DNA from 2 places in the Streptomyces sp. NPDC001100 genome. Region 1 is predicted to be linked to the other one. Evidence: predicted binding sites of a transcription regulator. Region 1 holds the regulator's gene; the other holds the start of a gene.
The links. Region 1 encodes HrcA, which represses chaperone genes, less so after heat shock. Its sites were predicted from a motif close to TTNGCACTCNGNNNNNCNGAGTGCNAA; they were not measured.
Positions count from the first base shown of each region.

Region 2: the regulator HrcA is predicted to act here: its motif matches at 4,040-4,066, upstream of groL (chaperonin GroEL).

Region 1 is NZ_JBSFKO010000003.1:301,874-317,079, forward strand. It holds gene ACWDEW_RS05905 (S41 family peptidase) at 1-1,985, opposite strand, end outside; gene ACWDEW_RS05910 (hypothetical protein) at 2,056-2,568, opposite strand; gene ACWDEW_RS05915 (VOC family protein) at 2,711-3,103, opposite strand; gene ACWDEW_RS05920 (16S rRNA (uracil(1498)-N(3))-methyltransferase) at 3,140-3,892, opposite strand; gene ACWDEW_RS05925 (nitronate monooxygenase) at 3,889-4,965, opposite strand; gene dnaJ (molecular chaperone DnaJ) at 5,089-6,225, opposite strand; gene hrcA (heat-inducible transcriptional repressor HrcA) at 6,226-7,242, opposite strand; gene ACWDEW_RS05940 (MBL fold metallo-hydrolase) at 7,424-8,146, shown strand; gene ACWDEW_RS05945 (DUF3097 domain-containing protein) at 8,178-8,975, shown strand; gene ACWDEW_RS05950 (Uma2 family endonuclease) at 8,965-9,531, opposite strand; gene hemW (radical SAM family heme chaperone HemW) at 9,632-10,864, opposite strand; gene ACWDEW_RS05960 (SpoIIE family protein phosphatase) at 10,931-12,907, opposite strand; gene ACWDEW_RS05965 (HAMP domain-containing protein) at 13,010-15,206, shown strand, end outside.
Region 2 is NZ_JBSFKO010000016.1:188,329-203,534, forward strand. It holds gene ACWDEW_RS24415 (alpha,alpha-trehalose-phosphate synthase (UDP-forming)) at 1-164, opposite strand, end outside; gene ACWDEW_RS24420 (glucosyl-3-phosphoglycerate synthase) at 261-1,205, opposite strand; SAM riboswitch class I at 1,388-1,539, shown strand; gene thrC (threonine synthase) at 1,555-2,886, shown strand; gene ACWDEW_RS24430 (MoaD/ThiS family protein) at 2,970-3,245, shown strand; gene ACWDEW_RS24435 (cold-shock protein) at 3,677-3,883, shown strand; gene groL (chaperonin GroEL) at 4,230-5,852, shown strand; gene ACWDEW_RS24445 (NADH:flavin oxidoreductase) at 6,067-7,197, shown strand; gene ACWDEW_RS24450 (hypothetical protein) at 7,415-7,801, opposite strand; gene ACWDEW_RS24455 (GNAT family N-acetyltransferase) at 7,889-8,494, shown strand; gene ACWDEW_RS24460 (metallophosphoesterase) at 8,542-9,441, shown strand; gene ACWDEW_RS24465 (hypothetical protein) at 9,438-9,653, opposite strand; gene ACWDEW_RS24470 (hypothetical protein) at 9,680-10,246, opposite strand; gene ACWDEW_RS24475 (SCO4225 family membrane protein) at 10,313-10,987, opposite strand; gene ACWDEW_RS24480 (DUF397 domain-containing protein) at 11,089-11,349, opposite strand; partial or broken gene ACWDEW_RS24485 (helix-turn-helix domain-containing protein) at 11,333-12,171, opposite strand; gene ACWDEW_RS24490 (hypothetical protein) at 12,284-12,682, shown strand; gene ACWDEW_RS24495 (hypothetical protein) at 12,679-13,563, opposite strand; gene ACWDEW_RS24500 (class I SAM-dependent methyltransferase) at 13,540-14,370, shown strand; gene ACWDEW_RS24505 (PTS transporter subunit EIIC) at 14,350-15,206, opposite strand, start outside.

The sequences.
Region 1 (15,206 bases):
AGTTTGTGGTCGGTGCGCAGCAGGACGCGTTTGCCGTCGCCACTGACCTCGAAGTGCTCGGCGTCCCCGGCGAGGTGCTCGATGCGCTGCTGGGCGAGGTCGTAGCGCTCCAACTCGGTTTTGGGGTCCGGGTCTTCGGGGGTCGCGCGGGTGGCGCCGAGGACGCCCTGCACGGGGTGGCGCAGCCACAGGACGCCGTCCTTGGCGGCGCGCAGGTTGGAGTAGCGGCCGGCCTCGACGGGGAACGGGACGATGCGGTCGGCGAGGCCTTCGAGGTCGATACGGGTGGTGGGGCGGCCCTCGCTGTCGGGGGTCTCGTCCTTGTCGGGGGCCTCGAAGGGGCGGCCGTGGCGCTGGGGTCCGAAGGGGGACGGGGTGGTGGCGGCGAGGGTGATCAGGTGCGGGCGGTCGCCGACCACGAAGGCGAGGTCGAAGACGTGCTCGTCGTAGACCGGGTCGAAGGAGCGGGTGGAGAGGAAGACCAGGTGTTTGCCGTCGAGGGTGAAGGCGGGGGCGTAGTCCTGGAAGCGGAGCGGGGTCGCCTCGGTGACCGACAGGTCGGTGGTGTTGGCGAGCTTGAGCTGGCGCAGCGGGCGCGGGCCGGGGTGCGACCAGGCGAGCCAGGCGGAGTCGGGCGAGAAGGAGAGGCCGGAGGCGTCGCCGTCCTCGCTGCGGTCGACCTCGCGGACCTCGCCGGTCTCCCGCTCGATGAGGAGGACGCGGCCGTCGTGCGAGGCGACGGCGACGCGTCCGCCGTCGGGGGCGACGGTGAGCGCGAGGACGCGGCCGAGCTGTCCGGCGGCGATGCGGCGCGGGGTGGCTCCGGGGGCGAGGCCGGTGGCGGGGGCGAACTCCAGGGCGTCGTCGCCCTCGGCGTCCGTCACCCACACCACCCACTCCTCGCCGTCGACGCGGAAGGTGTGGGGCAGCCGGGCGCGGACGCCGGGGGTGGCGGCGAGCGCGCGGGCGGGGCCGGCGCGGTGGGTGATCCAGTGGACGGTGCCGCGGACGGCGACGGCGCTGCCGCGCGCGGTGTGGTCGGGCGACGCGGAGGCGAACCAGCGGGCGGCGGACACCGGGAAGGGCTGCTGGTCGGTGCGCTGTCCGCCGAGCCGGATGTCGAGCCGGCGCGGTTCGGCGCCGTCCAGGTCGTCGAGGAGCCAGAGTTCACCGGCGGAGGAGTAGATGATCCGGGTGCCGTCGCCGGCCGCGTGCCGGGCGTAGAAGCCTCCCCCACTCTCGGCTCCGCTCGAGCGGGAAGTGCCCCCAAGCGGTGTGTGGCGGCGCAGGTCGGTGCCGTCGGCGAGGGAGGAGTAGAGGGCGCCGGTGCCCTCGTGGTCGGAGAGGAACGCGATCCGCTCCCCCGCCCACACCGGGTATTCGATGTTGCCGTCCAACTCCTCGTGCAGGCGCGTGAATTCGCCGTCGCCCTCGCGGTCGATCCACAGCTTGCCCGCGGTGCCGCCCCGGTAGCGCTTCCACCAGGCGGCCTCGCGGCCCATGGGGGCGGAGAGCAGGACGGTGGCGGCGGGCCCGATGGCCACATCGCCAACGGGCCCGTACGGCAGGGTGGTTGCCGGTCCGCCGTCCAGCGGGACGGTGCGGGCCCAGCTGCGGCGGAGGTTCGCCTGACCGTGGGTGCTGATGGCGAGGACCTGGCCGTCCGCCGTCCAGCCGCGCACCTGGGTGCGTGAACTCCCCCAGTGGGTGAGGCGTTTGGCCGGTCCTCCGTCGACCGGGGCGATGTGCACCTCGGGAGCGCCGTCCCTGGTGGAGGTCCAGGCGACGGTGGTGCCGTCGGGCGAGACGCGCGGGTGGTTCACCGGCACGTTCTCGGCGCTGACCCGCCAGGCCCGGCCGCCGTCGAGGGGGGCCAGCCACACGTCGTCCTCGGCGGTGAAGGCGATCAACTCGCCGTGCAGGTGCGGGAAGCGGAGATAGGCCTGGAGACCGGCCTGGGCTGCGGACGCTGAGGGCTGAGTCACCTGATCAGCGTATGCAGCGGCGGCCTGTGAAGACAGCGGTTTGGATCACTTGCCCGCTAGGGAAGGGCCCTCACTTGCCCTCCACGGGCCAGCAGGTCGGGTCGCCCTTGCACCAGATGGTCTTGGTGACCGTGACGGTGACGGTCGGTCCGGGGCCGTAGGTGAGGCTCGGGTTCGGGTTGACCACGGACGAGGGTGTCGCCGCGTTGCAGTCGCCGAGCCCGGTCACGTGGAACACCTGCTTGCCGCCCACCTTGGCGACCAGGTCGCCGCGCACACAGGCGCCGTCGACGGCCCGGGTGACCTTGCCCGTGACGGTGATGTCCCGGTTGTCGTTCGTCTGCCCCTGGCAGTCCACGGAGACGACCGTGGACTCTGTCGGCGAGGGCGTCTTCCCGGGCGTGTACGCCTTGTTGCCGCTGCCGTAGTTGCCCGTGCAGGTCAGATAGCGGACGCTCACATGGTCCCGCTTGAGCTCCGCGGTGGCCGTCTTGTCGGTGGTGTACGCGACGGTCGCCGCACTGAGATCACCGGGCTGGCACGCGACGACCCCGCCCACGGACACCATCGCGAGCCCCGCCACGGCGGCCACCCGCCGTCCGCGGGGCCGACGCCAGTTCTGCCTCAACGCCCCCATGGACGGCAGCCTGCCACCGTCGGGGCGCACACGGAAGAGCGCATACGGCCACCCGTGCGCCGGGGGCGCGATCACCGGCGCACGATCGTCAGCCCCGGAGCAGCAGCCACTCCTGAAGCTCCACCACATTGCCCTCGGGGTCCTTGAGATGCGCGACCCGCATCCGGTCCGTCATCGGCGCCGGGCCGTGCAGCAACACGGCGCCCCGGTCGGTGATCTGTGCGCAGTACGCGTCCAGGTCGTCCACCCGCAGCACCACCAGCGAGCGATGCCCGGTGACCAACTCCCCCAGCTCACCAAGGACTTGAGCCATCATCGCGCGGTCCTGCAGCGCGATCCCGGCCGACCCGACCGCCGGGCTGAACTTCTCGTACGGTCCCTCGGTCGCCCCCGACTGCGGCTTCAGGCCGAGGACTTCGGCGTAGAAGCGGTAGCAGGCGGCGAAGTCGGTGACGAGCAGCCTCACTTGGGCCAGTTCCACGGCTCTCTCCCCTGTGGTTCCTGTGGTTCCTGTGGTTCAGGACCAGCGTCCGGTGCGGCCCAGGAGCAGGGCCGTGGCCGCTGTCCCGGCGGTCGATGTGCGCAGCACGCTGCGCCCGAGCCGGTAGGCCTTCGCCCCGGCCTCCTCGAAGAGGGCCAACTCCTCGGGCGAGACGCCGCCTTCGGGGCCCACGACCAGCACGATCTCGCCCTCGGCGGGGAGTTCGGCGGTGGCGAGGGGTTCGCTGCGGTAGTCGCGGTCCTCGTGGAGTACGGCGGCGAAGTCGGCTTTGGCGAGAAGTGCGGCAACCTGTTTGCTCGTTGCGGCGTCCGCGACCTCCGGGAAGCGCAGCCGGCGGGACTGCTTGCCGGCTTCGCGGGCGGTGGCCCGCCACTTCGCGAGGGCCTTCAGACCGCGCTCGCCCTTCCACTGCGTGATGCAACGGGCGGCCGCCCAGGGGACGATGGCGTCGACGCCGGTCTCGGTCATCGTCTCCACGGCCAGTTCGCCGCGGTCGCCCTTGGGGAGGGCCTGGACGACGGTGATGCGGGGGCTGGGCTCCGGCTCGACGGGGAACGCGTGGAGTTCGACGATCAGCCGGTCCTTGCCCTCGGCCCTGAGGACCACCCCGGCGGCGCCCCGGCCCTGTCCGTCCGTGAGCACGACGTCCTCGCCGGGCTGCAGCCGTCGTACGGAGACGGCGTGCCGTCCCTCGGGGCCGTCCACCTCGGCGACGGAGCCGGGGCCCACGCCCGCCAGGGACTCGACCACGAACACCGGCGCCGTCATCGGAGGTCACCCCCGGTGGACAACGCTGTCCGGGCGGCGGTCAGTTCGGCGACCAGTACCTCGACCAGCCGGCCGGCCGGCAGCTCGCGGGCCATGCGGTGGCCCTGTCCCGCCCACAGCACCATGCCCTGCGCGTCACCGGCCGCGGCGGCCTGCTTGCGCAGCGGCGAGGTGAGGTGGTGGACCTCGGGGTAGGCGGCGGGGGCGTACGGGCCGTGCTCGCGCATGAAGCGGTTGACCAGGCCGCGGGCCGGGCGGCCGGAGAACGCGCGGGTCAACTCGGTACGCGTGAAAAGGGGGTTGGTGAGTGCCTGCTTGTGCAGGACGTTCGCCGCGGACTCGGGGGTGGCGAGGAACGCCGTGCCGAGCTGGGCCGCGCTCGCGCCCGCCGCGAGGGCGGCGGCGATCTGGCTGCCGCGCATCAGACCGCCGGCGGCGACGATCGGGAGGCTCACCGTCTCGCGGATCTGGGCGACCAGGGAGAGCAGCCCTATGCCGGAGCCGTCGCTCTCCGGGAGGTCGCGGTGGGTGCCCTGGTGGCCGCCGGCCTCGATGCCCTGCGCGATCACCGCGTCGGCGCCGGCCCGCTCCACGGCGAGGGCCTCCTCGGCGGTGGTGGCGGTGACGAGGGTGAAGGTGCCGGCCCGGCGCAGCGAGTCCAGCACCTCACGGGTGGGGACGCCGAAGTGGAAGGAGGCGAAGGCCACCGGGTTGTCGAGCAGCACGGACAGCTTCGCGTCGTAGCCGTCCTCGCGGCCGCTGTCCGGATCGCCGAGTTCCGTGTCGTACCAGGCGGCCTCGCCGGCCAGCTGGTGGGCGTAGACGTCGACCGCCGCCTTGTCCGCGTACTCCGGCTGCGGCATGAAGAGGTTCACGCCGAAGGGGCGGGACGTCAGGCTCCGCAGCTGCTTGATCTCCTGGTACATACCGTCGGCGGTCTTGTACCCGGCGGCGAGGAACCCCAGCCCGCCGGCCTCGGACACGGCAGCCGCGAGGCGCGGTACGGAGACACCGCCCGCCATGGGGGCCTGCACGATCGGATGCGGGAAAAGATCGGTCAGTGCGGAGGACATGACGGCATGTTGTCACGTCCTCCGAACAAGTCCGAATCCGGCCTTCCGGCAGGCATAGGACAGATGCATGCCCGCGCGGAGACCGGTTCCACGCCCCATTCGACGACCGATTCGACGACCGGTTCAGCGACCGTTGAACGCGTCCTTCAACCGCGAGAACAGCCCCTGCTGCCCCGGCTGGAACGTCCCCATGGGGCGCTCCTCGCCGCGCAGTTTCGCGAGCTCCCTGAGCAGACGTTCCTGCTCCACGTCGAGCTTGGTCGGGGTGGTGACCTCGACGTGCACGATGAGGTCGCCCCGGCCGCCGCCGCGCAGATGCGTGATGCCCCTGCCGTGCAGCGGGATCGACTGGCCGGACTGGGTGCCCGGGCGGATGTCGACCTCCTCCATGCCGTCCAGCGTCTCCAACGGCACCTTCGTGCCCAGGGACGCGGCGGTCATGGGGAGCGTGACCGTGCAGTGCAGGTCGTCGCCGCGGCGCTGGAACATCGCGTGCGGCAGCTCGTGGATCTCGACGTACAGGTCACCGGCGGGGCCGCCGCCGGGACCGACCTCGCCCTCGCCCGCGAGCTGGATCCGCGTGCCGTTGTCCACACCGGCCGGGATCTTGACCGTCAGGGTGCGCCGCGAGCGGACGCGGCCGTCTCCGGCGCACTCCGGGCACGGCGTCGGCACGACGGTGCCGAAGCCCTGGCACTGGGGGCAGGGGCGGGACGTCATGACCTGGCCCAGGAAGGACCGGGTCACCTGCGAGACCTCACCACGGCCGCGGCACATGTCGCATGTCTGGGCGGAGGTGCCGGGGGCGGCGCCCTCGCCGTTGCAGGTGTTGCAGACGACGGCCGTGTCGACCTGGATGTCCTTCGTGGTGCCGAAGGCCGCCTCGTCGAGCTCGATCTCCAGCCGGATCATGGCGTCCTGGCCGCGGCGGGTGCGCGAGCGCGGCCCGCGCTGCGACGCCGTGCCGAAGAACGCGTCCATGATGTCCGAGAAGTTCCCGAAGCCGCCCGCGCCGAAGCCGCCGGCTCCGCCGCCGCCCGCCTGCGAGAGGGGGTCGCCGCCGAGGTCGTAGACCTGCTTCTTCTGCGGGTCCGAGAGCACCTCGTAAGCGGCGTTGATCTCCTTGAACCGCTCCTGGGTCTTCGGATCCGGATTCACGTCCGGGTGCAGCTCGCGCGCGAGCCGGCGGAAGGCCTTCTTGATCTCATCCTGCGACGCGTCGCGACGCACGCCGAGGACGGCGTAGTAGTCCGTGGCCACTTAGGACTCCGCCAGGATCTGTCCGACGTACCGTGCCACTGCGCGTACCGCTCCCATCGTTCCCGGGTAATCCATGCGGGTCGGTCCGACCACGCCGAGCTTGGCGACTGCCTCGCCGCCCGAACCGTAGCCGACCGACACCACCGACGTGGAGTTGAGTCCCTCGTAGGCGTTCTCGTGACCGATCCGTACGGTCATGCCCGAATCCCCCGCCTCACCAAGCAACTTGAGGAGGACGACCTGCTCCTCCAGGGCTTCCAGGATGGGGCGGATGGTGAGGGGAAAGTCATGTCCGAAGCGGGTGAGATTGGCGGTGCCGCCGATCATCAGCCGCTCCTCTGTCTCTTCGACGAGGGTCTCCAGGAGGGTGGAGAGCACCGTCGCGACCGTGCCGCGGTCCTCGTTCTCGAAGGCGTCCGGCAGGTCCTGCACGAGCTGCGGCACGTCCGCGAAGCGGCGGCCGGCGATCCGGCTGTTGAGCCGCGCGCGTAGATCCGCGAGCGAGGACTCCCCGAACGGCGCCGGGCAGTCCACCATGCGCTGCTCGACCCGCCCGGTGTCCGTGATCAGCACGAGCATCACGCGCGCGGGGGCCAGCGACAGCAGCTCCACGTGCCGCACGGTCGAGCGGGTCAGCGACGGGTACTGCACGACGGCGACCTGCCGGGTGAGCTGCGCGAGCAGCCGCACCGTACGGCCGACGACGTCGTCGAGGTCGACCGCGCCGTCGAGGAAGTTCTGGATCGCCTTGCGCTCGGGGCCGGTCATCGGCTTGACGCCGGCGAGCTTGTCGACGAACAGGCGGTAGCCTTTGTCCGTGGGAATGCGTCCGGCGCTGGTGTGCGGCTGGGCGATGTACCCCTCGTCCTCCAGGGCCGCCATGTCGTTGCGCACGGTCGCCGGGGAGACGCCGAGGCTGTGCCGCTCGGTGAGCGCCTTGGACCCGACCGGCTCCTCGGTGCCGACGTAGTCCTGGACGATGGCGCGCAGTACCTGAAGCCTGCGTTCGCTGAGCATCGCGCACACCTCCAGTTCTGGTCGCCTTTGTCGCCGCTTGTCGCGAGCCCGCCCTTTCCTGGCACTCTGTGCGCGTGAGTGCCAGCGTTCCCCGGCCAGTGTACGGCCGTGAGGTACACCCCGGGCAAGGCCGGTCCTGCGATGTCACGCCGTGGGGTGCCGTCACCGTTAGCGTCGCCGTATGACGGTGACTTGGGAAGAGGCGGGGTGGGAGCGGCTCGCCGCCGGGGTGGGCCGGTGCCGGCTGCCTGGCTGGGACTGCACGGTGGGGCTGGTCGTCGGGGACGGCTCGGCGCTCATGATCGACGCCGGGTCGAGTGTGGCGGAGGGCGCGCGGTTGCGCATGCAGGCGCAGGCGCTCGCCGGGCGCCGTGTGACCCATCTCGCGCTCACCCACGCCCATTTCGACCATGTCTTCGGGGCGTCGGTCTTTGCCGGGGCGACGGTTCTCGCGGCCGGGGGCCCGGGCGAGGTGTTCGAGGGCTGTGGTGAGGAGGTACGGGCCGACGCGGTGCGCAACGGTCTGGACCCGCGGGCGGCGGAGAACGCGGCGGACATCCTCGTGTGCCCCCGTGAATACGTGTGGGGCCCCACGGTGCTCGACATGGACGGCGGCCCGGACGTCCACCTGGTGGCGACTCGCGGACACACCGCCCACGATCTCGCGCTCATGGTGCCGGGCGACCCGCCGGTCGTGTTCTGCGGCGACCTGGTCGAGGAGTCCGGCGCACCCCAGGCGGGCCCCGACGCCGTACCGGGGCACTGGCCGGCCGCGCTGGACCGGCTGCTCGACCTGGGCGGGGAGGACGCGCTGTACGTGCCCGGTCACGGAGCGGTGGTGGACGCGGGGTTCGTGCGGGCCCAACGGGACGCGTTGGCAACGCGTTTCGGCGTGTCGCGGTGACGCCTCCCGGCCTTCTCCTATCGTCATCCGAATGCGCCAGTACTCCGCCGACCTGACCCCGCCGTGGAAGAAGCCCAGGCCCGTCCCCGAGGTCCCCGCGGAGGCGGGCCTGGTGGTCGAGGAGCCGGGCACCGGTTTCTGCGGCGCGGTGATCCGCTGCGAGGCCGGCACGGTCACCCTGGAGGACCGCTTCGGAAAGCACCGGGTGTTCCCGATGGAGCCGAGGGGCTTCCTGCTGGAGGGCCGGGTGGTCACCCTGGTCAGGCCGCCTTCGAGTCCGCTACGGCCCACCCGTACGGCATCCGGTTCGGTCGCCGTCCCCGGTGCACGCGCGCGCGTGGCCCGCGCCGGGCGGATCTACGTGGAGGGGCGGCACGACGCCGAGCTCGTCGAGCGGGTGTGGGGCGACGACCTGCGCATCGAGGGGGTGGTGGTCGAGTACCTGGAGGGCGTCGACGACCTGCCGGCCATCGTGGAGGAGTTCGGTCCGGGCCCGGACGCGCGGCTCGGCATCCTGGTCGACCACCTGGTGCCGGGCACCAAGGAGTGGCGCATCGCCCAGTCGGTCACCAGCGAGCACGCGCTCGTCGTGGGCCACCCCTACATCGACATCTGGGAGGCCGTGAAACCGTCCTCCGTGGGCATCGCCGCGTGGCCCCGGGTCCCGCACGGGCAGGACTGGAAGACGGGGGTGTGCCGGGCGCTGGGTTGGCCGGAAAACACCGGTGCGGTGTGGCAGGCGATTCTGGCCAAGGTCCGGTCCTACAAGGATCTGGAGCCGGAACTGCTGGGCAGGGTGGAGGAGTTGATCGACTTCGTCACGGCCTGAGACGCGGCAGGGTGGCGAATGCGGTCGTGTCCAGGTCGATGCCCACGATCGGCAGCGCTACGAGGTCACCGAACTTACGCGTCCGCTCCGACTGATAGTCCGCCGAGAAACCGGCCCCGGTCGGCTCTGTCAGCACCACACACCTGGCCTCGAACGGGTCGATGATCAGGTAGACAGGGACGCCTCCTGCGGCGTAGATCGACCGCTTGTCCACGTAGTCCCGGTGGGCGCTGGTCTTCGACACGACCTCGACGAGCATCGTCACGGCGGGAGCAGGTACGAGTCGTCCCGGACCGTCGTCCGCGCCGATCTCCATGACTACGAGGCCCGGCTGGGGCTCGCTGTTCTCGCCGGGAAATGCCACATCCTGCGTCTGGAGACGCTCCCACCGACTGGAGGGAATCTGGTCCTGCACGGACTGCACGATGCGGTTGTGGACCTTGTCGGGCCCCGCCATCATCACGATGTCCCCCCGGATGAGTTCAGCCTTGTAGCCCTCGGGCACCTCAAGGTTCTCGAACGTCTCATGCACTCGGCGATCATCCACAGCGGTCATCTCCGTGGCCCTCCGCATCCGCCGCGCTCTGTCGACGGCAGCTCAGGAAACAGACCAAGGACCGAACCGGCGTTCTGCTCGGATGCACCCGCCCGAGTGATCAGTCCACCAGGTCCCGCACCACCGCGTCCGCCAGCAACCGCCCCCGCAGCGTGAGCACGGCGCGTCCCTCGTCGTAGGGCCGCTGTTGCAGCAGTCCGTCGGTGAGGGCCCGGCGGGAGGCCTTGAGGCCGTCCTCGTGGAGGAGGTCCAGCGGCGCGCCCTCCCGCAGCCGCAGCTCCAGCAGGATCCGCTCCACCCGGCGGTCCTCGGCCGAGAGGATCTCCCGGCCGGCGCCCGGGGAGCGGCCCGCCGCCAGGGCCCCCGCATACGCGCCCGGGTGCTTCACGTTCCACCACCGCACCCCGCCGACGTGCGAGTGCGCCCCGGGGCCCGCGCCCCACCAGTCGGCGCCGCGCCAGTACAGCTCGTTGTGCAGACAACGGCCGGAATTCGACGTCGCCCAGTTCGAGACCTCGTACCAGTCGAAGCCCGCCGCGGACATCACCTCGTCGGCGATCAGATACCGGTCGGCGTGCACGTCGTCGTCCGTCATCGGGACCTCGCCGCGGCGGATCCGGCGGGCCAGCTGGGTGCCCTCCTCGACGATCAGGGCGTAGGCGCTGATGTGGTCGGGGCCCGCGCCGAGGGCCGCGTCGAGGGAGGCCCGCCAGTCGTCGTCGCTCTCGCCCGGGGTGCCGTAGATCAGGTCGAGGTTGACGTGCTCGAAGCCGGCCGCGCGGGCCTCGGAGACGCAGGCCTCGGGGCGGCCCGGGGTGTGGGTGCGGTCCAGGACCTTCAGGACGTGCTGTTTCGCGCTCTGCATGCCGAAGGAGACGCGGTTGAAGCCGCCGTCGCGGAGGGCCGCGAGGTAGGCCGGATCGACCGACTCCGGGTTGGCCTCGGTCGTGATCTCCGCGTCGTCGGCCAGGCCGAACTCGTCGCGGATCGCGCCCAGCATCCGGACGAGATCGCCCGCCGCGAGCAGTGTGGGCGTGCCGCCGCCCACGAAGACCGTGCGCACCGGGCGCGGGTCGTCGCCGAGGACCTTGCGGGCCAGGCGGACCTCGTCGATCAGGGTGTCCGCGTAGTTGTCGCGGGAGGCCAGCACTCCGCCCGTGCCGCGCAGCTCGGTCGCCGTGTAGGTGTTGAAGTCGCAGTAGCCGCAGCGGGTCGCGCAGTACGGGACGTGCAGATAGAACCCGAGGGGGCGGGCCGCGGCCCCGGCGAGCGCCTGCGCGGGCAGGGCGCCGTCGTCGGGGACGGGTTCACCGTCGGGGAGTGCGGAAGGCATGTCCTCCATTGTCCAGCACCCGTACGACTGCCCGCTCCGCCCGCTCCCTGCGCTCCGCCCGCCCGCCTATTCCGACTGTTCCGCCTGCTCCGCCTGTCCCGCCGATTCCGCGTGCTCCGCGTGCTCCGCCTGAAGCACCAGCAACGCCAGATCATCCTCCGGTGGACGCCCCCCGAACTCGTGCACCAACCGCTTGATCCGCTCGGCGATCAGCTCGGCGCTGAGGCCCGCGCAGCCGGCGAGCGCCTTCGCGAGGCCGTCGGCGTCGTCGAACTGGACGGTGCCGGAGCGGCGCTCGGTCACTCCGTCGGTGACGCACAACAGGCTGTCGCCGGGGCGGAGTTCGAAGGTCTCGCTGGTGTAGGTGACGTCCTCGATGACGCCGAGGAGGGTCTGCGGGCGGGCTGTCGTGGCGACGGAGCCGTCCGCGCCGAGGAGCAGGGGCAGTGGGTGTCCCGCGGAGGCGAGGGTGCAGCGGACGCCGCCGTCGAAGGGGACCAGTTCGCCGTAGAGGAGGGAGAGGAAGCGGGGGCCGTCGCCGACGGGGCCGGGCATGCCGCCCGCGGCGACCAGGGCGTGGGCCGCGGCGTCGGCGGCCTCGGTGGCGTCGTCGAGGAGGAGCTGGTTGAGGCGGTCGAGGACGTCGGCGACGCGGTAGCCCTCGCGGGCGAGGAGGCGCAGCCAGGGGCGGGCGAGGCCGATCACCACGGCGGCCTCGGGGCCCTTGCCCTGGACGTCGCCGAGGGCGAAGCACCAGCGGCCGTCACCGGCCGGGAACAGGTCGTAGAAGTCGCCGCTGGGGCCGCCCTTGTCGCAGGGTTCGTAGACGAGGGCGCTGTGCACGCCGGGGATCTCGGCGACCGCGCCGGGCAGCAGGCCGCGCTGGAGGACGCGGCTGATGGTGGCCTGGCGGGCGTACTGGCGGGCCGCGCCGATGGCGAGTGCGACCCGGCGGCTGAGGTCCTCGACCAGGCCGGTGACCTCGTCGGGGAAGCAGGGCAGCCCGGACCGTCCGATGACCAGGGTGCCGAGCGGCCGGCCGCCCGCGATCAGCCGGTACGCGAGTGCCGCGCCGTGGGTGCCGTGCGGGCCGAGGGCGTCGGCGGGCCAGGGGTAGGGCGCGGGCCGCAGCGAGTCCTGCGGGCGCGGTGGGTGCTTCTCCAGGGCGCCGCGCAGTTCCTCGATGCGGTTCTCGCTGCCGTGCCAGACGCGGGCGAGGCGCGGTCCGGCCCCGGCGTCCTCGCCCCAGCCTCCCCCGCTCCCTGCTCCGCTCGACCGGGAGGACCCCCACCGCCCCATCGTCTCGTCCTCCAGCCATACGGCGCACCAGTCGGCCAGTCTCGGCACGATCAGCTGTCCGGCGAGCGCGGCGACCAGGTCCTCGTCGAGCTGTCCGGCGAGGAGGTCGGATGCCTCGGCGAGGAAGGAGAGCGCGCCGCGGCCGAGCCAGTCCCGGTCGCGTTCGGCGCGCCGGGGTTCGGGGGCGAGGATCTCGGCGACGCGCAGGCCGCGGTCGCCGCCGTACGCCTCCAACTCCTCGTCGGCCGGGCTGCCTTCGGCGGGCAGGCGGGCCCACACGGTTTTGGTGCCGGTGCGGTAGGTGACGCCCCAGGCCTCGGCGAGCGTGGCGACGAGCCGCAGCCCGCGCCCGAACTCCGGTGTCTCGCAGGCCGGTTCACCGCTGTTGTCGCGCGGGGCGCGGGAGGGGTGGTGGTCGGCGACCTCCACGACGACGGACCGGGTGTCCTCCAGGCGGCAGACCAGCTCGACGTCCGTACCGGCGTGGACGACGGCGTTGGTGACGAGTTCGCTGACGACGACCATCGCGTCGTCGGCGAGCCGGTCGGTGAGGTGTTCGGTTCCGGGCAGGACGAGTCCGGTCCATTCGAGGAGCGCGGCGCGGACCAGGCCGCGGGCACAGCCGGGCGCGAGGGGGCTTCCGGAGAGCGTGGCGCGCATGGTCGTGCGCGGGTCCGCGCCGTGGTGCGCGGGCGCATCGGGAGCACGCGAAGTGGTCTCCCGTTGCGTCGGAATTGCCCCCATGCGCAGCTCCCCGAGCAGATCGGACGAATTCGCCTCGGTCGATGCGGACAGAGTGACAGACTGGCCGCGGCCATAAGCGCCGAGTTACCGAAGTGGGCCTCCATGAGTGAGAACAGTGCTACGCGTGTGCTCGAAGACGGACACAAAGAGGACTGGATTCGAGCATCGGATCTCCGCCCTCTGCTCGCAGTGATGACGGCGGCCCGGGACGGTGACTTCACGAAGGCGCCGGAGACGGGTCACGGCCTGGTGGCCGAACTGACCGCCGCCTTCAACCAGATCATGGACCGCAGCACCCATTTCAACTCCGAGACGCAGCGCGTCAAACGGGAACTGATCCGCCACGGCCGCCTCGACGAACGCCTCTCGGCCAGCCCGGGCCAGGGCGGCTGGACCTCCCGCGTCAACGACGTCAACCAGCTCCTCGACGCCTTGGTCGCCCCGGCCGCCAACGCGACCCGGGTCCTGGACGCGGTGGCGGGCGGCGATCTGACCCAGCGGGTCGATCTGCACGACGGCAGCAGGCAGTTGCGCGGTGATCTACGGCGCCTGGGCCGCACGGTGAACAAGATGGTGGACCAGCTCTCCCTGTTCACCGGGGAGGTGACCCGGGTCGCCCGCGAGGTCGGCACCGAGGGCAGGCTCGGCGGGCGGGCCAAGGTGCAGGGCCTGTCGGGCAGTTGGCGGGACGTGACCGAGGCGGTCAACACGATGGCGTCCCGGCTGACCGCGCAGGTGCGTGACATCGCCCTCGTCACCACGGCGGTGGCGCGCGGTGACCTGACGCGGACGGTCACCGTCGAGGCGACCGGTGAGCTGCTCGAACTGAAGCTCACCGTGAACACGATGGTGGACCAGCTCTCCGCGTTCGCCGACGAGGTCACGCGCGTGGCCCGCGAGGTCGGCACCGAGGGGCAGTTGGGCGGGCGCGCGCAGGTGCGGGGCGTCTCCGGGGTCTGGAAGGACCTCACCGACAACGTCAACTTCATGGCGTCGAACCTGACGTCGCAGGTGCGGAACATCGCCCAGGTGACGACGGCCGTGGCCAACGGCGACCTGAGTCAGAAGATCACGGTCGACGCCCAGGGCGAGATCCTCGAACTGAAGTCGACCATCAACACGATGGTCGACCAGCTCTCCGCCTTCGCCGACGAGGTCACACGCGTCGCCCGCGAGGTCGGCACCGAGGGCAACCTCGGCGGACGCGCCCAGGTGCGGGGCGTCTCCGGCGTCTGGAAGGACCTCACCGACAACGTCAACTTCATGGCGGACAACCTGACGTCGCAGGTCCGCAACATCGCGCTGGTGTCGACGGCGGTGGCGCAGGGCGACCTCGGCAAGAAGATCACGGTGGAGGCGAAGGGCGAGATCCTGGAGCTGAAGTCGACCATCAACACGATGGTGGACCAGCTCTCCGCCTTCGCGGACGAAGTGACGCGCGTGGCGCGCGAGGTCGGCACGGAAGGAAATCTCGGCGGACAGGCTCAGGTGCGAGGCGTCAGCGGGGTCTGGAAGGACCTCACGGACAACGTCAACTTCATGGCCCTGAACCTGACGTCGCAGGTCCGGAACATCGCCCAGGTGACGACCGCGGTGGCCAACGGCGACCTGTCGAAGAAGATCACGGTCGACGCGCGCGGCGAGATCCTCGAACTGAAGGACACCGTCAACACGATGGTGGAGCAGCTGCGCGCCTTCGCCGACGAGGTGACCCGGGTGGCCCGCGAGGTCGGCACCGACGGCCGACTCGGCGGCCGGGCGCAGGTGTTGGGTGTCTCCGGTGTCTGGCGGGACCTCACCGACAACGTCAACTACATGGCCGACAACCTGACGTCGCAGGTGCGGAACATCGCGCAGGTCGCGACGGCGGTGGCGCAGGGCGACCTGTCGAAGAAGATCGACGTGGACGCGCGCGGCGAGATCCTGGAGCTGAAGACCACCATCAACACGATGGTCGACACCCTCTCCTCCTTCTCCTCCGAGGTCACGCGGGTGGCCCGCGAGGTCGGCTCGGAGGGCCAACTCGGCGGCCAGGCAAGGGTGGAGGGCGTCTACGGCACCTGGAAGCGCCTGACGACCAACGTGAACGAACTCGCGCTCAACCTCACCACGCAGGTCCGCGCGATCGCCGAGGTGGCCTCCGCGGTGGCACAGGGCGACATGTCCCGCTCGATCACGGTGGAGACCCAGGGCGAGGTCACCGAGCTCAAGGACAACATCAACCTGATGGTGGCCAACCTCCGCGAGACGACCCGCGCGAAGGACTGGCTGGAGTCCAACCTGGCCCGGCTCGCCGCGC
Region 2 (15,206 bases), on a different contig from region 1:
CCGATCGCCGACAGCCCGGACACCAGCCCGCCGCCGCCGCGCCGGGCGTGCAGCGAACCGTCGTCGCCCACCTCGTACGAGACCGGACCGCGATTGGACGCGACGAGGACCTGGGCAGCACCGGACACGGACGACGTGGGCGAAGTGGACGACGTAGAAGCCATACGGCACAACCTAGCCCGGCCCGGAAACACTCAAACGTACGGACGCCCCGCGGCGGACCGTCGGAGTCCGTATACGGCCACCGGTGACCGTGTGGGCTACGCCACCTTGCGTGACTGGTACTCGGTGACGTCCGCCATCGGCGGCCGTTCCTCCGTGTCCACGGAGTACGTGCGCGGCTCGAAACCCTCCGGCCCCCGCTCGAACTGCGTGAGGGACGGCCGGATGAGATGCCCGCGGGCCAGCCGCAGCTGTGCCGTGCGGTAGATCTGCGCGGCCATACGGCCCAGCGCCTGCCCGTCCTGGTGCCGGTGCTTGCGCACACCCACGTCGACCTGTGCGAGGGCGTCCAGGCCCACCAGGTGCAGCGCGTCGACGAGCATGCCCAGCTCGACGCCGTAGCCGACGGGGAACGGGAGCTGTTCGAGCAGCGAGCGGCGGGCCGCGTACTCGCCGCCCAACGGCTGCACGAATCCGGCCAGTTGAGGCCAGTGCATGTTCAGCAGCGGGCGGGCCATCAGCTCGGTGACACGCCCGCCCTGGCCGGCGGCGCCGCCGAGCGGGCGGTCGTACATCGCCTTGACGAGGTCGACGCCGGGGTCGGTGAGCAGCGGGCCCACGATCCCGGTGACGAAGTCGGAGGAGAACTCCTTCAGGTCCGCGTCGATGAAACAGACGATGTCGCCGCTGGTGACCAGCAGCGAGCGCCACAGCACCTCGCCCTTGCCGGGCACGGCGGGGATGCGGGGCAGGATGTCGTCGCGGTGCACGACCCGGGCGCCCGCCGCGGCGGCCACCTCGGAGGTGCGGTCGGTGGACCCGGAGTCGACGACGACGATCTCGTCGACGAGCGGGACCTGCTGCATGAGGTCGTGACGGATGATCGCGACGATGTCACCGACCGTCGCTTCCTCGTTCAGCGCGGGCAGCACGACGGAGACCGACTGGCCCGTGCGGTGCTTCGCGGCCAGGATCTTGTGGAGCGGCCGATCGGTCAGGGACCAGGAGCGGGTGCTCAGCCAGTGCTCGACTTCCTTCAGCACGTTGCGCGGCTCCTCTGCGTTCTCTCGGCGAGAGTTGGTCACAGACAGTGAGTAAGTGATCCATCTCGCGGTTCGGACGGCTCACTCAACTGTCCTGGCCTTCGGTTACAGTCTTGAACAACGCTGATGACCATCGCATGTCGGGGGCCGTCGGCGGGACAATCGCATACACAACTGAACACCGCTCATCCAGAGGGGCAGAGGGATACGGCCCGTTGAAGCCCCGGCAACCCTCCAGCCGGTCTTGTCGCATGGTGTCCATGTGCCGAGGCTCCCGGCTCGGGAAGGTGCCAAATCCGTCTCACGGCGAAACGCGTCGTGAGGAAGATGAGGAAAGGGCCTCGCCTCCATGGCTGCGCAGACTGTCGCAAGCACCACGAACCCCGCGAAGACGGACACGACCGCCGCGGAACCGAACTCCACGAACACCGTTGATCTCGGACCCGCCGCCGCGCTGTCCTGCCGCGAGTGCGGCCACCGCGTCCCGCTCGGCCCGGTCTTCGCCTGCGAGGAGTGTTTCGGCCCGCTGGAGATCGCCTACGACTTCTCGGCCTACGACACCGAAGAGCTCCGCAAGCAGATCGAAGCGGGCCCCGCGAACATCTGGCGTTACGCGCCCCTCCTGCCCGTCCCCGCCGACGTGGCGACCAAGCCGAACATCAACCCCGGCTGGACCAAGCTCGTCCAGGCCGACAACCTCGCCCGCGAACTGGGCGTCGACGCGGGCAAGTTGTTCGTGAAGGACGACTCCGGCAACCCGACGCACTCCTTCAAGGACCGCGTCGTGGCCCAGGCCATCGAGGCGGCCCGCGCCTTCGACTTCACCACCCTCTCCTGCTCCTCCACCGGCAACCTCGCCGGCGCCGTCGGCGCCGCCGCCGCCCGGGCCGGCTTCCGCTCCTGCGTGTTCATCCCGCACGACCTCGAAGAGGGCAAGGTCGTCATGGCCGCCATCTACGGCGGCGAGCTCGTCGGCATCGAGGGCAACTACGACGACGTGAACCGCTTCTGCTCCGAGCTGATCGGCGACCCGGCCGGCGAGGGCTGGGGCTTCGTCAACGTCAACCTCCGGCCGTACTACGCCGAGGGCTCCAAGACGCTGGCGTACGAGATCTGCGAGCAGCTCGGCTGGCAGCTTCCCGACCAGCTGGTGGTCCCGATTGCCTCCGGCTCGCAGCTCACGAAGATCGACAAGGGGCTGCAGGAGCTGATCAAGCTCGGGCTCGTCGAGGACAGGCCCTACAAGATCTTCGGCGCCCAGGCGGAGGGCTGCTCGCCGGTGTCCGTGGCCTACAAGGCCGGGCACGACGTCGTACGCCCGCAGAAGCCGAACACCATCGCGAAGTCGCTCGCCATCGGGAACCCGGCGGACGGTCCTTACGTGCTGGACATCGCACGGCGTACGGGCGGTGCGGTGGAGGACGTCAACGACGAGCAGGTCGTCGACGCGATCAAGCTGCTGGCGCGCACGGAGGGGATCTTCGCGGAGACCGCCGGTGGGGTGACCGTCGGTGTGGCGAAGAAGCTGATCGAGAACGGGCTGCTGGATCCGACGTTGACGACTGTCGTGCTGAACACGGGTGATGGTCTGAAGACGCTGGATGCCGTTGCCGGTACCGGGCTCACCGCGACCATCCGTCCGAGCCTTGAGTCGTTCAGGGAAGCTGGGCTCGCGTCCTAGCGTCGTTGTGTGTCTGCGGGCCGGCGGGGGCTGGTCGCGCAGTTCCCCGCGCCCCCAAAAAACAGCTGACCGGAGGTTTCATCGTGAGCGTTAGTGTCCGCATCCCCACCATCCTGCGCACCTACACCGGCGGGCAGGCCGAGGTGACCGCCGAAGGTGCGACCCTCGCCGAGGTCATCTCGGACCTGGAGAAGAACCACACCGGGATCTCCGCCCGCGTCCTCGACGACCAGGGGAAGCTGCGCCGGTTCGTCAATGTGTACGTCAACGACGACGACGTGCGGTTCGAGCAGGGGCTGGAGACGGCCACTCCGGACGGGGCCGGCGTCTCGATCATTCCGGCCGTTGCCGGAGGCTAGTCGTTACCCTCGGTAATGCCGATTACCGAGTGTTCATCGAATTGCCCCCTCCGCGAGAGAAGCGGAGGGGGCAATTCTGTAGGGTTGAGCGGGGTACAGTTGGGGAACGCGCTCCACTCCGCATGCCGAACGCATATGAGTACCGGCTCCGCGTGCGATGAGAAGTAGCCAAAGTGTGCAGGTCTTTTGCGCCTTATGTTCCCTTTATCCGGCCCGACTTGCCCTGAAGTCGGACGAATTCTCCGTAAATTCCCGACCGGTCCTGCCTGGAATTCTCGTCGGATTGACCTGTTGCAGACGGCAGTTGGACGGATACATTCGGCCGCGGTCGACGCGTTCCGGCGCACGCCCCCAATCCTGTGGGGGGTGAGGTCTGACCCGGATCCGCGAAGTGCGGATCCGTGCAAGGGCCAGTAATAGGGGAGTTAGGCATGGCTCAGGGCACCGTCAAATGGTTCAACGCGGAGAAGGGGTACGGCTTCATCGCGGTCGACGGTGGTGCGGATGTTTTCGTCCACTACAGCGCGATTCAGATGGACGGCTACCGCACCCTGGAAGAGGGTCAGCGGGTCGATTTCGAGATCTCGCAGGGTCAGAAGGGGCCGCAGGCGGACATGGTCCGGCTCGCGACCGGCTGAAGCACGCGCCGACGAACAGCAGCGACGTTCTTCGTTCTTCATCGAAGGGCTCGTACTCCTGGGGGGTCTCCTCCTGGGGTACGGGCCCTTCGGCATGCCCGGCCCTTCCGGGCTCGCGCGCGCCCGCGAGCCGAGGGGCCCAGAACCTGGTAGCCGCTTGCACTCGACCATGCCGAGTGCTAATCATTGGCGTTAGCACTCTGAAGGTGAGAGTGATAACGAAGGACCGGGTCGGTGAGGCCCGCAGGCCAGGTGGTGCAAGGAACCACCGGGGCAGGCAGGCCGTCCGTCGCGGGCGCCAGCGCGGTCCGGAGCAATCCACCCCAGTCCGGGAGGACCACTTCACATGGCCAAGATCATCGCGTTCGACGAGGAGGCACGGCGCGGTCTCGAGCGCGGGATGAACCAGCTCGCCGACGCCGTCAAGGTCACCCTTGGCCCCAAGGGCCGCAACGTCGTCCTCGAGAAGAAGTGGGGCGCCCCCACGATCACCAACGATGGTGTTTCCATCGCCAAGGAGATCGAGCTCGAGGACCCGTACGAGAAGATCGGCGCCGAGCTGGTCAAGGAAGTCGCCAAGAAGACGGACGACGTCGCCGGTGACGGTACGACCACCGCGACCGTCCTCGCCCAGGCCCTCGTCAAGGAGGGTCTGCGCAACGTAGCCGCGGGCGCCAACCCGATGGCCCTCAAGCGCGGTATCGAGAAGGCCGTCGAGGCCGTCTCCGGTGCCCTGCTGGAGCAGGCCAAGGACGTGGAGACCAAGGAGCAGATCGCTTCGACGGCCTCCATCTCCGCCGCCGACACCCAGATCGGCGAGCTCATCGCCGAGGCGATGGACAAGGTCGGCAAGGAAGGCGTCATCACCGTCGAGGAGTCGCAGACCTTCGGTCTCGAGCTTGAGCTCACCGAGGGCATGCGCTTCGACAAGGGCTACATCTCGGCGTACTTCGCCACCGACATGGAGCGTATGGAGGCCGTCCTCGACGACCCGTACATCCTGATCGCCAACTCGAAGATTGCCAACGTCAAGGACCTGCTCCCGCTCCTGGAGAAGGTCATGCAGTCGGGCAAGCCGCTGCTGATCATCGCCGAGGACGTCGAGGGCGAGGCCCTGTCCACGCTGGTCGTCAACAAGATCCGCGGCACCTTCAAGTCCGTCGCCGTCAAGGCTCCGGGCTTCGGCGACCGCCGCAAGGCCATGCTCGGCGACATCGCCATCCTCACGGGCGGCGAGGTCATCTCCGAGGAGGTCGGCCTCAAGCTGGAGAACGCGACCGTGGACCTCCTCGGCCGCGCCCGCAAGGTCGTCATCACCAAGGACGAGACCACCATCGTCGACGGCTCCGGCTCCGCCGACCAGGTCGCCGGCCGGGTCAACCAGATCCGCGCCGAGATCGAGAACAGCGACTCGGACTACGACCGCGAGAAGCTCCAGGAGCGCCTCGCCAAGCTCGCCGGCGGCGTCGCCGTCATCAAGGCGGGCGCGGCCACCGAGGTCGAGCTCAAGGAGCGCAAGCACCGCATCGAGGACGCCGTTCGCAACGCGAAGGCGGCCGTCGAGGAGGGCATCGTCGCCGGTGGCGGCGTCGCGCTCATCCAGGCGGGCCACGTCTTCGAGAAGCTTGAGCTCGAAGGTGACGAGGCCACCGGTGCCGCGATCGTGAAGCTGGCCCTTGAGGCCCCGCTGAAGCAGATCGCCGTCAACGCCGGCCTCGAAGGCGGCGTCGTGGTGGAGAAGGTCCGCAACCTCACCCCGGGTCACGGCCTCAACGCCGCGACCGGTGAGTACGTCGACCTGGTCAAGGAAGGCATCATCGACCCGGCGAAGGTCACGCGCTCTGCCCTGCAGAACGCCGCCTCCATCGCCGCGCTCTTCCTCACCACCGAGGCCGTCATCGCCGACAAGCCGGAGAAGGCGTCCGCGCCGGCCGGCGGCGGCATGCCGGGCGGTGACATGGACTTCTGATCGACCCCTTCCGGTTGATCAACGGTCTTACCGAGGGCGGTACTTCCTGCTTCTGGCGGGGGGTACCGCCCTCGGGCGTGTGCGGGATCACAGGGTCTCGGACGAGGTGGGTGGAATGACGGGCTTGGCCCGGAGGTTGTTGTTGACGCATGATCGATGCATACGCACATACCGTCCGGTACCCAGTGCCTTGTAGTCCGAGGAGCCCCCACACGTGTCTACGACCGCCCCCGCCTCCCGAGCGGCCGAAGTCCTCGCCCGTCCGATCACCCTCAACGGCCTGACCGTCCCCAACCGGATCGTCATGGCGCCGATGACCCGGCAGTTCTCGCCGGGCGGCATTCCCGGTGAGGACGTGGTCGGGTACTACTCCCGCCGGGCCGCCGCGGGCGTCGGCCTCATCGTCACCGAGGGCACCTACGTCGGTCACGAGTCGGCCGGGCAGAGCGACCGCGTCCCGCGCTTCCACGGCGCGGAGCAACTCGCGGGCTGGGCGAAGGTCGCCGAGGGCGTGCACGCGGCGGGCGGCACGATCGTGCCGCAGCTGTGGCACATCGGCATGGTCCGCGAGCAGGGCCAGCCGCCCTACGCCGACGCCCCCGCGGTTGGTCCCTCCGGGCTGCGCATCGGCAGCGACGAGGTCACCGGTACGGCCATGACGCAGCGGGACCTGGACGACGTCATCGGCGCCTTCGCCGAGGCCGCCGCGGCGGCGGAGCGGATCGGCTTCGACGGGGTCGAGCTGCACGGCGCCCACGGGTACCTCCTCGACCAGTTCCTGTACGCGGGCACCAACCGCCGTACGGACGCCTACGGCGGTGACCCGGTCGCCCGCACCAAGTTCGCGGCGGAGATCGTGGCGGCCGTACGGGAGACGGTCTCCCCGGAGTTCCCGATCATCTTCCGTTTCTCGCAGTGGAAGCAGGACGTCTACGGTGCGCGGCTCGCGGAGACCCCGGAGGAGCTGGAGGCGATCCTGACCCCGATCGCCGCGGCGGGCGTCGACGTCTTCCACGCTTCCACCCGCCGTTACTGGCTCCCCGAGTTCGAGGAGACCGGCTCCGACCTCAACCTCGCGGGCTGGACCAAGAAGCTCATCGGCAAGCAGACCATCACCGTCGGCTCGGTCGGCCTCGACGGCGACTTCCTCAAGGGCTTCCGTGGCGAGGGCGCGCCGGTCAAGGGCATCGAGGACCTCCTCGACAGCCTGGAGCGCGACGAGTTCGACATGGTCGCGGTGGGGCGGGCGCTGCTTCAGGACCCGGAGTGGGCGGCGAAGGTGCTTGCGGGGCGGGTGGAGGAGCTTGCGCCGTACGACGCGGCGGCGCTGCGCTCGCTGAGCTAGGTGTGAGAGGCGCGGGTCGGTGGGGGTGCGCGTCCCTGGGGGCTGCGCCCCCAGACCCCCATCGGCCCTGAAGGGCCTCGTCCTCAAACGCCGGACGGGCTGGATGATGCCAGCCTGGGTTGGAAGGTGCCGGACGGGCTGGATGATGCCGGCCTGGGCTGGAAGGTGCCGGTCGGGCTGGATGATGCCGGCCAGGGTCCTGGGCAGTCCCGGCCGCTCAGCCCGCGATGCGGCCGAAGAACCCGAGGGCGATCGAGTACGGCGCCAGCAGCAGGAGCATGGGGCGCAGCGCACGGCCCTCCTGGTCGCCGCCGGCGGCGTAGGCGAGGGCGCTGGAGAAGCAGCCGCTCATGGACGCGCTCGGCGTGAATCCGAACACGTCCCCCCAGCCCTCGACGACGACCGAGCCGCCCGCGTGGCCGACGACGGCGAGCAGGGCGCAGACCAGGTAGAGCCGGTCGTGCAGCGGACGCCAGACCGGGCCCCCTTTGCGCCCGTGTCCGGTGAACCGGGCGATGCCCGCGTACAGCAGCGCGGGCAGGCCCGCCGCCACCAGCAGCATGGCCCACATGGCGCCGGTGTCCGGGTCTCTCGGGAACCCCATGATGTCTTGTCCGCCCTGCCGCTCCGGCCGTCGTTTCCCTCGTCCCCCTCGTGCGCGAAGCTCCGTGGGCGTGCGTACGGTGATCGTATGACTTCCGCCAGCCGGGTGGCCACGGTCGCCGATCTCGATGCCGTCGTCGCCACGTTCACCAGTGCCTTCCTCCACGACCCGGTGTGGGGGCCCGCGTTCCCGGACGAGCGGCGGCGGGCCGAGCAGGCGGCCGTGATGTGGCGGGTCTATGCCGGCTCCGCGCTGCGCTATCCCTGGACGCTGGTGACACCGGAGGTGGAGGCCGCGGCGGTCTTCATCCCGCCGGGCGGCGTCGAGTTGACCGAGGAGGAGGCCGCCGGGCTTGAGGGGCGGTTGGCTGCGGTCACCGATGCGGGGACCGCCCGGGCGATCATGGCGGTGGGGGAGCAGTTCGAGGCGGCGCATCCCGCCCAGCCGTTCTTCTACCTGACCATCCTGGGCACGCACGCCGACCACCGGGGCAAGGGGCTGGGTATGGGGCTGGTGGCCGACGGGCTCGCCCGGATCGACGCGCTCGGCGAGCATGGCGCTCCCGTGTATCTGGAGTCGACCAACCCTGCCAACAACAGGCGGTACGAGAGCGTCGGGTTCGAGGTCCGGGACGAGATCGTCACCGCGGGTGGCCAGGTCGTTACGACCATGTGGCGTCCGGCCACCCGTTGAGCCGTGGCTCTTGGTGAGGGTCCCAACTCGGGCTAGCGTGCCGGACCATGAGGATTCTCCACCTGTCCGACACCCACCTGGAGCGCACCGACGCCCCCAACCGGCACGGCGTCGACGCCACGGACTCGCTGCGGCTGATGCTCGCCGAACTCCGGCACCAGCGCGGAGTGGACGCGATCGTCGTCACCGGGGACCTCGCCAACGACGGGGCGGTGGAGGCGTACACGGCCGTACGGGAGCTGGTGGGCGGCTTCGCGCGGCGGATGGGCGGGGTGCCGGTCTTCTACACGACCGGGAACCACGACGAACGCAAGGCGTTCGGGAAGGTGTTGGGGAGCGGGCACCTGGCGGCGGACGGCACGGACCGGGTCGTGTCCGCCGTGTTTCCCGTGGAGTTCGCGTGCGCGGCCGTCAGTGACGTGGGCGGATACCGGTTCATCACGCTCGACTCCCTCGTGCCGGGGAAGGTGTACGGGCGGCTGAGCGGGGCCCAACTGGACTGGCTGAAGGAGGAGTTGAGCACGCCGTTCGGAAACGGCACGGTCCTCGCCTTCCACCATCCGCCGATCGCCCTCGACGTACCGACCCAACAGGCCTTCGGGTTGCGCAATCCCGGGGAGCTGGCGGAGGCGATCCGGGGGAGCGACGTACGGGTCGTCCTCACCGGGCACTTCCACCTCCAGCTCTTCGGCTTCCTGGAGGCGACTCCGGTGTGGGTCACGCCGGGTGTCGTCAACCGGATCGACCTGACGACCGCCTACGGCACCGAGCGGGCGGTGCGCGGGGCCTCGGCCTCACGCGTGGAACTGGGCGGTGAGACCGGGCCGATGTTCCACACCTTCCACGCGCGGGACCCGCGGGCGCACGAGACGGTGTACCAACTGGACGCGGAACAGACGCGGTTGGTCATCGAAAGGGAGCGGGAGCAGGAACAGCAGGGCGGCTAGCGGGACTTGAACCAGGCGACCGAGACGATCAGTGCGGCACCGGCGAACTCGTAGGCCGCGTGGTAGGTCAGGTCGGAGCGGTCGGTCACGGCCAAGTCCCGGCCGACGTAGAGCGGGAGGGCGATCGTCCGGTCGCCGTCGACGAACCGGTGGACGTTCCGCGCGGCGAACCACAGCGGCAGCGCGAGCGCGCACAGGCAGGCGACCAGCACGACCCGCTGCCACCACCTGAGCCCGGTCAGAGGTTCCCCAAGGGCTCGATGTCCACGTGCACCGGCGTGCCCCACACGCGCAGCACCTCGTAGTCCGTGAACTCGTGCACCAGCCGGTACGCCATCGCGGCGCGCGAACCGCGGCGCTGGGCCGCGAGATACAGCTCGGCCTCGTGCCGGTCGCGGCGCGGGGTGCCGCACAGCTGCCAGGCCTGGCCGTTCCACAGCTCGGGCAGCCAGCGCTGCTGCGCCTGCGGGCGGTCCTCGCGCACGCCGTAGCGGGAGGGTGTGGTGTCGGTCGGCCTCCGCACGTCGGGGCCGTTGATCTCGGAGCGGCGGGCCGCGCGGCGCCGGGTCTCGCAGAGCAGGCACAGGTCGGGGGCGTCGGCGTCGACCGGGCCGTTGGGGTGTTCCGGGCAGCGCGTGGTCGGCGCGCCGCCGCTGACGGTGTCGTCCAGCAGGTCCAGGGCGCGCTTGAGATCCGCCTTGACCTCGTGCAGCCGGGCGTCGGGGGTGTCGGACGTCAGCGCCTCACCGTGCTCGCCGAGGAGGCGGAGGGCGCGACCTAGGGCGGTCTGCTGGGCGTGGTTCATGGTTCTGCCGACGATAGTCGGCTTTGCCGCGGGCCGGTGGCGAGGCGGACCCCGCCGTTCCTCCGCTCAGACGGCCGGGTGCGCTTCGCGTGCCCGGAGGAGGCGGGCGAGGTGGCCGAGCAGTACGGCGTTGACCAGCCCGCTCAGGGCGCAGCTGGCGGCGAAGAGCGGCGGGCTCAGCCAGGAGAGGTCGGGGAGTTCGGCCGGTATCGACACGGCGAGGGGGACGAAGCTGAGCGGCGCGGTCGTGATGAGCGGCCAGATCCCGGCGAACCCCGGGTCCGGCAGGACGTACACGGCGTCGAGGAAGAACACCACCGACGTGGTGACCGTGGCGAGGTAGACCCGCGCGGGCCAGTTGTCGACGGCGGGCGCGAGCAGGGTGCGGAGGCGGGCGGCACGCGTCGCGGGGCGCGTTGTGGAGGGCGCTGCGGCTTTCCTCGCCGCCAGGGCGCCGATCACGGCCGCGTTCACCAGCGCGCTCAGCGCGACCCACACCGTCCAGGAGCCGACGGCCAGCCCCTGTGCCGTCCCGCCGCCTTCGGTGCCGGGACCGAAGGGGAGGACGATGCCCAGCAGGGAGAGGGGTGCGGTGAGTACCAAGGGGGCCGTGGCGACGGGACTCTCCGGGGAGAGGAACATCACCACGACGGAGGTGCCCACGACGCCCAGGTAGGCCCGGGCCGGCCAGTTGTCCGTGGCGAGTGCGAGGAGTCGGCGCGGGCGGGAGGAATGCGGCATCGAGGCGTCCTTCGGGTCGGTCCGGGTTGGTGTCACCACGGTGGACCGAGGGGCGCGCCCCGGCATGAGTACGGATACCCATGGGGGAGGGGTGGAAGGACTCAGTTCGTCAGGCTGCCGACGAACGCGGACCAGGCGGCGGCCCGGAACACGAGTTTCGGGCCGAGGGGGTTCTTGGAGTCGCGGACGGGGACGAGGGTGGGGTTGCCTTCGGCGACTTCGAGGCAGTCGCCGCCGCTGCCGCCGCTGTGCGTTGACTTGCGCCAGCGGGCTACTTCCAGGCACTCGTTGCCGCCCCCTCCGCTGTAGCTGGACTTGTGCCAGGTAACAGTGCTCAGGTCGCAGTCAGGAAAGTTCCTCATGGGCGTAATCCTGCGCCAACGTCTCGATCAAGGCTAGGGACTTCTCTGGTGAGAGCGCGACGGCAACTAGGAGCTCGAAGGTCAACCTCAGCTGGGTGACGGTGGTTGGGTCGTCCTCCAATCGGCCGGTCCCAGGGCCCTCGAAGTAGACGAGGGGAGGAGCCTCCGCGAAGTCCATCAACCTCATCGAGCCCTCCATCGCTTTGTGCGCACCTGCGCTGAACGGCAGTACTTGCACAATGACTCGGCCTCGCCGGGCGACGGCCACGACGTGGCCCAGGGCTTCCGACATCACCGCACGGCCGCCGGTCTCCCGGCGTAGCACCGCCTCGTCCAGCACGGCCCACAACAACGGCTTTGTTGGGTGATCGAGCAGGCGGGTCCGTGTGATCCGGCCATCCACCCACTCGTCGATCGTCGCCTCGGCTGCAGTTGGGTCGTACGCGCGGTTCACGGCCCGTGCGTACGCCGGTGTCTGGAGCAGCCCGGGGATCAGGAGCGGCGCGTACTGTCTGATCGCCGTTGCCTCCTTCTCCACTTCCGCCGCCTCGGCAAAGTGCTCGGGGTACCTGGACTTCGCCGCCGCTCCACAATTCCGCGTGAAGAAGTCCCCCGTCCCCAACTCCACGTCCAGCATGCGCGCGTACTCCGGCAGCATCCGCCGCGTCCCCGCCTCCAACTGCCCGATGAACGAACCGCTCACGAACAGCCGCTGCCCAACTCCTCCTGGCTGAGGCCGGCCTTCTCGCGGGCGTGGCGGAGTTCGGCGCCGAGCAGGGCACGTGGTGACGACGACGGGTCGAGGTCCTTCTGTCCTGCCACAGCAACTCCCTGCCCTGACACCCGAGTTTGTTGGGACTTCGCGTATGGCCAGGTTAGACACCGGACCGACACGCTGTGTTGCGAACAGGAAACTCTCTGTGGAGGTGAAGGAATGCTGCGGTCGACGGAAGAGGTCGTCGCCTCGCTCCGGGAGGCGCTCACCGGTGTCGGTGTCGGTGTCGTCCTGCCGTCCCTGTGCGTGGACCCGGTGACGGGTGCGAGCGACGAGAAGTTCGCGCTCGTCGTGCTGGGGCGGTGCAACGTCCGTACCGCCGAGAAGCTGGCGTCGGTGCTGCGGGGCGAACGGCCGCCGGTCGGGGCGCACGCCGTGGACGTACGGGACGGGCGGATCGGCGAGGTGATGGGGCACGTGGGTGGGAACGTGCAGTTGCGGCCGGTCTGCGGCGGCCGGGAGTGGGAGTGCCCGCCGGAGTCGACGGGGCCCGCGGCACAGGAGGAGGTGCTGCGGGCCCGGGTACGGGAGCGGAACCGGGAGGCTCGGCTGCCCTAGCCGCCGTACGGCACCGGCTGGGCGGTGAGGGCGTCCAGGACGACGCGGTCGGCGAGCGGCTGCCGCAACCCCACCCGTACGTCCTGTTCGATGATTTGGGCGGTGCAGGCGCCGCTTCGCGCTCCCGTGACCGAGGCGTACAGCACGACGCTCTCGTCCGTCTCCAGCACGTTGACGACGGGGCCGTCGTCGCAGGCTCCGTGCGTCGCCCGCACGGTGAGAGAGCGGCCGTCCGTCGCCGTTCCGGTCAGCCGGGTGACGCTCCAGAGCCTGTCGGTGGAACCTTTCCGAGGTTGTCCGACCGGCGCCTTGGGGAGGTCCGAGGGGGTGACGGCGACCTGCTTGAGCGGGGTGTCGTAGCCGTCGAGAGTGAACAGCCAGGCGGGAACGGTCGCCGTTCCCCGGCTCGTGGCGATCGTGGTCTCGCCGAGCTTCACTCCCGTCACGGTGAGCCGGGGTCCCGCATTGTTGTAGTGGGCGAACGACTGATACGCCGTGTTCGGCTCCACCAGCGGACGGCTCAGTGTGCTTCCGCTCCGCCACTCCACCTTCCCCTGCGTGATCGCGGTGGTCGGCAGCTTGCCGCGCCGGTCGATGTTCCCGTTCTCGTAGGCCTGCTTGTCCGCCTCGCTGTGCCAGCCCGATGCCGGGGGCTGTGTCGTGTCGGCCAACGGGTAGTAGCCCCGGCTCCAGGCAGCGGCGGCCGCGGATCCGTGCCAGGCGTCGGCCACTGCACGGGCGCGCTTCTCCTGCGCCTGCTGCGACTTGCTGTGCGTCAGCGCGTCGTCCGTGCTCCGGTCGTCGCCGCAACCGGCAAGGAGGCAGGCACCCAGGAGCGGTGCGAGGAGCAGGCCGACGTGGCGTTTCGCTTGCGTGTTCATGGAGTCCCCCTGGACGTCGCGGACGACGGATTCCCGGCTGAGAAGATGGCGCGGAGGCTCTTCGACTCCGGCCACCAGCGCCTGTCCGCACCTACGACGCGGAAGGGGGACCCCACGTTCACTCACGACCTCGCACCCCGCCTGCTCCAGGCCCTCCACACCTTCAACTCGGCCCACCCCTGGAGCCACAACGCCCACTACCACCCTTGGCTGCTACGGCAGTTGCCCCGCAGCTTCGGCCGGGCACTGGACGTCGGTTGCGGGAGCGGTGATCTGGTGCGGTTGCTGGCCGGGCGGGCGACGGGAGTGGTGGACGGTATCGACTCGGATCCCGAAATCATCGGCCGGGCGCGGGAGTTGACCCCGCCCGGCGTCCCCGTTGCCTTCTCGGTCGCCGACGCCTCAGCCGCCGGTCTCCCCGTCGGCCCCTACGACGTCATCACCTGCGTCGCCGCCCTCCACCACCTCCCCCTCGCCGAGACCCTCACCCGCTTCCGCGACCAACTCGCCCCGGGCGGAACCCTGGTGGTCGTCGGCTGCGCCCGCGAGGAGGGGATCGTCGACGGTGTGCTCGGCCTCGTCTCCGTCCTCCTCAATCCCGTTGTCGGGTGGCTGAAGAACCGTGGGCGGGCCGCCGGCTCCCGCCCGGTGTCCATGACCGCCGTCACCCGGCCACCGGAGCTGACCTTCGCCGAGATCCGCCGCGAGGCCGTACGACTCCTGCCCGGGGTCCGCCTGCGGCAGCGGCTGTTCTGGCGGTACACGCTGGTGTGGAGGGCGGGAGCGTCACTCGACCCCGCTCCGTGAGGCCCCGGCCCCGGCCTCGTCTCGTACCCCGGTCAACCCCACGAAGTACGTCGCCACGAACCCCACCGCGTACCCCGTCAGCAGCCCGCCCCCGTAGATCGCCGCCGTCGTCCCCAGCCCCCTGTTCCCCGCCAGCAGCGGGAACAGGGCCCAGCCCGACGGGCCGATCGCCGTCGCGCCCACCTTGTCGCCGAGGGTCGCGAAGAAGCCGACGAACGCGCCGCCCGCCGCGCCGCCCGCACAGGCGGTCAGGAACGGTCGGCCCAACGGCAGGGAGACGCCGTAGACCAGCGGCTCGCCGATGCCCAACAACCCCGCCGGAAGGGCCGACTTGATGGTCGTACGGAGTGAGGTGTCGTGGCGCAGGCGGAAGTAGACCGCCACCGCCGCGCCCACCTGGCCCGCGCCCGCCATCGCGAGGATGGGCAACAGGACGGTGTAGCCCTGCTGTTGGATGAGGGTGGTGTGGATGGGGATGAGGGCCTGGTGCAGGCCCAGCATCACCAGGGGCAGGAAGAGGCCGCCCAGGATCAGGCCCGCGAAGGGACCCGTGGTCGTCAGGAGCCAGTTCGCCGCCGTGCCGATCGCCGTGGAGATCTCGCCGGCCGCGTACATGAGGCCGTAGAGCGTGGCCAGGCCCGAGAGCAGGACCGTCAGGGTGGGGGTGACGAGGACGTCGAGGGTGGCGGGGACCCAGGTGCGGCACCACTTCTCGACGTACGTGCCGAGCAGCGCGGCGGCCAGCGCGCCCAGCACTCCGCCCTGGCCGGGGGAGAGGGCGACCCCGAACGCCGTCACCTTCGCCACCCCGGGGTACACCACGACCGCTGCCACCG